Regions from separate parts of the Microbacterium luticellae genome, predicted to be linked through region 1. Evidence: riboswitches for the same ligand, from Rfam matches in the RefSeq annotation. Region 1 holds a riboswitch; the other holds the start of a gene.

Region 1 (3,400 bases):
ACACACGAATAACAATCATGGAACCGGATGCACCCTGTCGGCCGCCATCGCTGCGCTGCTACCGCGACACGACATGGCCGCGAGCGTGCGTGCCGCGAAGGCATACCTGACTGCTGCGCTGCAGCATGCCGATGCGCTTGACGTGGGCTCGGGCCACGGCCCCGTGCACCATTTTCATGCACTGTGGGCCGCGGGGGCCTAACCCCACGTAGCTAACCCCACGCGCGAACGAATGCGTCGGCGGTGGCGCGGGCATCGTCGGCTGCGCAGATGGCTGATACGACGGCAACACCTGCCGCGCCGGCCCGGCGCAGGGGAGCGATGTCGCTGAGCTTCACGCCCCCGATAGCGACGCACGGCACGGTGTTCGTGCCAGCCAGCTGCGCGAAACCGTCTATGCCGAGTGCGGGCGGGTGGTCGGGTTTTGTTGAGGTGGGTCGAATAACGCCCACTCCCAGGTAGTCGACGGTTCCGGGTGGCCACTGCGCGACAGTGTTGAAGTGTTCGCGAGTGTTGGCGGTGAGGCCAATAATCGCATCGGGGCCGAGGAGGTCGCGCGCGCGAGGTGCCGAGTCGTCGCTTTGCCCCACGTGCAGGCCGTCGAGCGCGATGCCACGCTGGCGGGCGGCGACGGCAACATCGAGTCGGTCGTTGATGAGTAGCCGTGCCCGCCCGGCGATGACACCGGCCAATGCTTCTAGAGTGCGCAGCTGCGTCGCGGCATCCGAATTTTTATCGCGCAGCTGTACCGTGCTCACCCCTGCGTCGACGGCGCACCGCACGGTTTTGATGACTCCGCGCTCGCCGCAGAGCGCCTGGTCGGTGACCAGGTAGATGCCGTATGTCATGACGACAGCGCTGTTTCGGCAGCCGAGAAGCGTGTGCGGGCGTCGGCGTCGATATCGTCGGCGGTGATGGCGCTCAGCTGGTCGAGCAGGTGCACGGCAAAGCTGCCCGGATGCCTGGCAGCCTGCGCCGCACGCTCGGCTGCAACACCGTACACAATATGTGCGGCCGTGACGGCGGTGAGGGGTGATTCTTCGCCGCGTGCGGCGAGAAAAGCGGCCACGAGTGCGCCGAGCGCACACCCGCCGCCGGTGACTTTGGTGAGCAGGGCGCTGCCGTTGGCGACGCGGATGATGCGTTGTCCGTCGGTGATGGCGTCTTCGGCGCCCGAGACAGCCACGATGGTCTTGTGCGTGCGTGCCAGTGTGACGGCGGCGTGCAGTGCGCTGTCGGTGGTGTCGGTAGAGTCAACGCCTTTGCCGCCACTGCCAACGCCTGCCAGCGCCATGATTTCTGAGGGGTTACCGCGAACAGCTGCCGGATGCTGCGCGACAACTTCGTGCGCCAGATCGGTGCGTACCGGTAGCGCTCCGATCGCAACAGGGTCGAGCACCCAGGGTGTTCCGGCGTCGCCTGCGGCGGCGATGGCTTCGCGCTGTGCTTCTCGTGGTTCGTGTTGTGGGGTGCCGAGGTTGATGAGCAGTGCGCCAGCGACGCGGGTAAAAGGCCCTGCTTCGCCGATGACGTCGACCATGGCGGGGGCAGCGCCGAGGGCGAGCAGTGCGTTGGCGGTGAAGTTGGTGACGACGTTATTGGTGATGCAGTGCACGAGTGGTTCTGTGTCGCGCAGTGCGTTGAGTAGGGTGGCCGAGCGGTGGGCGATGGGTATGGCGGTGGCAGACAAAGTGGTTTCCCTTCCGGCGAAGAAGAAACGAGCCGTTATCGCCGAAGCGTGGGCTGCAGACATTCCCTTCGCCAGTACGAACTGGATCAGGTTCTACGGGTGTGTTCTCAGCCGCCGCGGCGGCACCCCGTGTCACTGCGACCACCATACCGGGTGTGTGAAGTAGGTGTTCACGACCGAGATGTGTGACCGTCACAAAAGTGTGATTAGATGAACTAGTCTTTTCTTGACTAGTTTGAAGTAAACTCAGTTCTTGACTACCCCAGAGGTCACTCATGAAAGGCGGACGACGGTGTCCTTAGCAGCAAAGAAGCGAAGCGGTTTCGCGATGATCGGTGCGCTCGCAGGTATGGCTCTGCTTGCCGGATGCAGCGGCGCGGGCAACGCCCCCGCAGCAAACACCGAGAACTCGATCATCAGCCAAGAAGCCTGCGATCGAAACTCGGCCGAAAAAATCACCTATATCTCAGGCTACGGCTACTCGGCCAGTGCCGGGCAGCTCGACGTTTTTATGGCCAAAGAGCTTGGCTATTTTGACGAGCTGTGCTTGAACGTTGAAATCAACGCGGCTGGCGGTAACGGTCAGCAGCTGGTTTCTTCGGGTAAGGCGCATTTTACTGAGCTTGGCTCGGCAGAAGACGTGCTGATGGCCGCCGCCAACAGCCAAAACCTCACAGCGATCGCCACCTTCGGCACCACCTCGCCGTTCTGCCTGTTCGCCAACAAAGACATTAAAGACTTAAAAGACCTCGAGGGTAAGCAGCTCGGCTACTTCATTAACCTCACCCCCGTGGCCGTTGCCATGATCGACGCCGCAGGCGCCGACATTGACAAGATCAACCTGGTCAAGATGACCAACTACGACCCGACCGTTGTGCTGCGCAGCCAGCCCGACGCAATTGTTGGCTACGCCTCGAACCAGTGCGAGACTCTGCGCTCCATGGGCGAAGAGTTCACCGAGTTCACGCCCGCCGACTTCGATCTCGAAGGCACCTACAACGTGATGGAGGTCAACAAGGAGTTCTACGAGAAGAACCCCGAGGTCGTGGCCGACTTCATGCGTGCCGACCTTAAGGCTCTGCAGTACTGCCTCGACAACGAAGAAGACTGCATCGAGCGCATCGCGGCTCTGGCGAAAGAGGGCGGACAGGGAGATGCCTTCCCCATTGAGCAGCTCAGACGCACGTGGAAAGTGGAATCGCAGTGGGTGCGTGACAGCACGGCGGGCGCACCCGGTGTGCAAACAGTAGAGCAGTGGCAAGCGGCATCCGACATCGTGAAGGCCTACGGAAACGTAAAGAATATTCCGGATGTCACGGACATCATCGACGTTGACCTTGTGGCCAACCTGTACGACGCCAACGGCAACCTGATCTGGCCGGGAGAGGGAGACAGCAAATGACGGTGGGATTGAGCGCCGGGCACGGCGTTGAAGTAAAAAACCTCGTAAAGACTTTTGGTAAGCCCGGGCAAGAAATGCTCGCCCTGAGCGACGTCAACCTCACCGTGAATCCTGGCGAATTTGTGTCGGTGATCGGCCCGAGCGGATGCGGTAAATCAACGCTGCTCAAGGTTGTGGCAGGTCTCTACGAGGCCAACCGTGGCTCGGTGACGATCGGTAACGAGAGCGTGCGTGCAGCAGCAAAACGCAAGCGCATCGGCCTGGTGCCGCAGGCACCCGCGCTGTTGCCGTGGAAGACGGTGCGCGAC
Region 2 (3,400 bases), on a different contig from region 1:
AGGCAGCACCAGGGTCACCTGCGTAATCCCCTGCGCAACGGCCCTGCTTAGTTCACGCCTCTAGCCGGTGAGACCGAGGAGTTCGAGCGGGTGTGTGAGGCGCCACCACAGGCTGGGGTCGGGTACATCGTTTGTGAGCACCACATCGACCGTGGCCGTGTTGATGGGGCCGGTCACGCTCAGAGTGCCGACGCTGCTGCCACGCTGACGGTCGTTGCCGACAGTCAATTCGGTGTCGACCGTGGGCGTTGCGGCGTTCCACAGTACGACCTGTGCAGCGTCGCGCGTAACGATGTCGGCAGAGGATCCCCAGGGTGTTTCGATGCTGCCAACGGGTGTTTCGGCGGCAATCGTGGGCGCTTCAGCCTGCGCGTGTAGCTGGGCTTCTGCCTGCCGGTACAGGTCGCGGGTGACGTCGACTCGGGCGTCACTGTCTTCTTGACCAAGAACAGAAATGAAGATGCGCACGGTGGCATCGCCAATCGTGACTTCCTTGGCGGAGAGCAGGTTGTAGTGGTCGTCGTTGGTGCCGGTTTTTACGCCCAGCATCCCGGGGTCACTGAGCAGTCGGTTGGTGTTCTTGACCTCGCCGGCCCCCGGAATCTCGGTCTCTTGTGTCGCAACGATGGGGCCCAGCACGGGGTGTTCTACGGCGAGTTCTGCCAGTTGCAGTAGCGATCGCGGCGTTGCCGTATTGCCCCAGCCGATCCCCGAGGGGTTTTCCAGCTCGACGCCGCTAATGCCCTGTTCGGCCAGCCACTCCTCGCCGGCGACAACAAAGTCGTCGTCGCTGCCCCAAATTTCTTGCGAGAGCCTATCGGCATAGTTATTGGCAGAGCCGAGCATGATGCCTTCAATGAGCTGATATTCGCTCAGGCTGCCGTCGACGGGAACATCTAACGCCGACTGGTCACTCCACAGGTACTGCCAAAAGTCGTAGCTGTCTTCTTCGGTGAAAAAGAACTCGGGGCCGGTCTCGCCCTCTTCTAGCGGAAGCGCATCGAGGGCGGCGAGCACCGTGACGACCTTGGTGATGCTGGCCATGGGTGTGGGTTCTTCTGACGACGCGACAGCGTTGATGTTTTCTACCCCCACCGCTGCGCTGCCACGCTCGGGCCACGTAAACGAGGCCGCTGGAGCAGGGGCCGCGGTAACGCTGAGCGACGTCACTGTGGGGGCAACAGCATCGAGTGGCCATAGCGCCGCGGCAGCACCATAGGCTGCTGCCGAAACCACCGTGATGAGGGGCGGCAAAAAAACGCTCGGGCGTTTCCACTGTGACCGCTCAGGAAAGTCGGCGAGTAGGTCGGCAGACGCCCGATGTCCGGGGGGAAGAGGGCCTAAAGATGCTCCTGCGCCCGGTAACCCGGTGACTGTTGATTCGTCGACCCACGACAATGCCATACCGGATGCTACCGCGTTGGCCTGGGGCTCTGACAGCTCAGGCTTGTGCGCCACTTCTTCTACCGGATCAGCAGGTTCTTCACTACTGAGCACGCCGAAAGTGGCCGTGAGCACGCCGGGTTCGGGGGCGTCGCCCTGCGTTATGGGCGGCGTGGGGGCTGCGGCATCCGGAAACAGTGTGTCGTTGTGGAAGGGCGAGGTAAAAAGCGCAGGAGGTTGCTCAAATAACCCCTCGGGCGGTGGATCGTTGGGTGTCTGTGACGCAGCTGCTTCGCGGGCAGCGCGCGACTCCCGACGTGTCCTGTGCCGTGGGGGAGGAGCGGCAGCGGTGTCGTCGACGGTCATCGCTTTCTACGGTACCTAACTCCACCTGAGTGCGGGAGTCGAATAAATACATACCGGATGCCACCCGAGATAAAGCGGGCTATGCTGGCAGCACAACCACGGGAGTCCGGTATTTCGGGCTGAGAGGAAGCGACCCGCGCTTCGACCGTCGAACCTGATCTGGATCATGCCAGCGCAGGGAGGAGAGTATATGAGTACGTCTACGTCACCCATCCGTACCGTGCAGGAGCACGGTGATTCTGCGAAACAATCGCGCTCGCTGCGGTGGCGCGTTGTTGACATCGTTGTAGCCAGCGTTATCGCCGTGGCCTGCGCCGCCGTGTTTCTCGTGTGGAACGTGGGCTACGAGGTGCCCAGCGCGTTCTTGAAGCCGCTTGTGCCCGGATTGCAGGGTCTGTTGGCGGGGCCGTGGCTCTTTGCCGGTGTGCTGGGCGCGATCATTATTCGTAAACCGGGCGCAGCCCTGTATACCGAATTGGTAGCGGCCACTATCTCTGCCCTGGTGGGTAACTCGTGGGGTCCGCTCACCATCGCCTCAGGAATCGTGCAGGGGCTGGGTGCTGAGCTGATCTTCCTCGCGTTTCTCTATGGCGTGTGGCGTTTGCCGGTTGTTTTGCTTGCCGGGGCCGGAACAGGCCTGGCGTGCGGCATTAACGACCGCATTCTCTGGTATCCGGGCGCCGACACACTGTTTACTACCGTCTATATTTCGTCAACAACCATCTCGGGCATTGTGATCGCAGGTCTCGGGTCGTGGCTGATTGCGCGTGCTCTGGCAGCCACCGGCGCTCTCAACCGATTCGCTGCCGGCCGCGAAACAACCGCCCGGGTATGACCGCATCGGGTTCTCCCGCACGTCTGGAGGCCCACGGTTGGGGGTGGCGCTATGCCACTCGCCGGGCGTGGGCCCTGCGTGATGTGAGCGTTCGCATCGAACCGGGCGAGCGCGTGCTGCTGCTCGGTGCATCGGGATCGGGTAAGTCGACGCTTCTGCAGGGTTTCGGCGGTGTTCTCGGCGGCGCCGATGAGGGTGAGGAGCAGGGCGCTGTGCTGGTTGATGGCGCCGCGGCCAGCAGCATCCGGGGTCGTGTGGGGATGGTTTTGCAAGATCCCGATACCCAGACGATTCTGGCGCGCGTGGGTGATGACGTTGCCTTCGGCTGCGAAAACTTAGGTGTTGCGCGTGACGACATTTGGTCGCGCGTGCACGAGGCTTTGCACCGGGTGGGGCTGGATGTTGCTCTTGACCGGTCGACGTCAGCGCTATCGGGTGGACAAAAGCAGCGACTGGCTCTTGCCGGTGTGCTGGCGATGCAGCCCGGCGCTATTTTGCTCGACGAGCCGACCGCCAACCTCGACCCAGAGGGCGTTACGGAGGTGCGTGATGCTGTCGCGGCGGCGCTGGAGGCGACCGGCGCAACCCTCGTGGTAATTGAGCACCGCATCGAGGCGTGGCTGCCCGTGGTCGACCGCGTGATTGTGCTGGGCCGCGACGGCGACAGCACCGTGGTAATTGCCGATGGCAGTCCACGTGAGGTGCTCGAAGAGCGCGGTGCAGAGCTGGCCGTGGCGGGCGTGTGGGTTCCGGGGCATCCGCCCGCCTGGCCCGCAGCACCCCAGAAGCCTGCGGGCGAAGTGCTCATAGAGACGC

The links. A riboswitch is a leader RNA that binds a small molecule or an ion and turns the genes downstream of it on or off. The one in region 1 is predicted to bind thiamine pyrophosphate.
Region 2: linked by a shared signal. The riboswitch ahead of ACQUSW_RS06825 (ECF transporter S component) and the one ahead of thiM (hydroxyethylthiazole kinase) in region 1 are both predicted to bind thiamine pyrophosphate.

What each region holds. Positions count from the first base shown of each region.
Region 1 covers NZ_JBNTKE010000006.1:103,957-107,356, reverse strand. Annotated here, with positions in the region: gene thiD (bifunctional hydroxymethylpyrimidine kinase/phosphomethylpyrimidine kinase) at 1-202, shown strand, start outside; gene thiE (thiamine phosphate synthase) at 213-848, opposite strand; gene thiM (hydroxyethylthiazole kinase) at 845-1,690, opposite strand; TPP riboswitch at 1,736-1,830, opposite strand; gene ACQUSW_RS12980 (ABC transporter substrate-binding protein) at 1,944-3,092, shown strand; gene ACQUSW_RS12975 (ABC transporter ATP-binding protein) at 3,089-3,400, shown strand, end outside.
Region 2 covers NZ_JBNTKE010000002.1:235,727-239,126, reverse strand. Annotated here, with positions in the region: gene ACQUSW_RS06835 (ABC transporter ATP-binding protein) at 1-26, shown strand, start outside; gene ACQUSW_RS06830 (D-alanyl-D-alanine carboxypeptidase family protein) at 61-1,749, opposite strand; TPP riboswitch at 1,838-1,947, shown strand; gene ACQUSW_RS06825 (ECF transporter S component) at 1,940-2,584, shown strand; gene ACQUSW_RS06820 (ABC transporter ATP-binding protein) at 2,581-3,400, shown strand, end outside.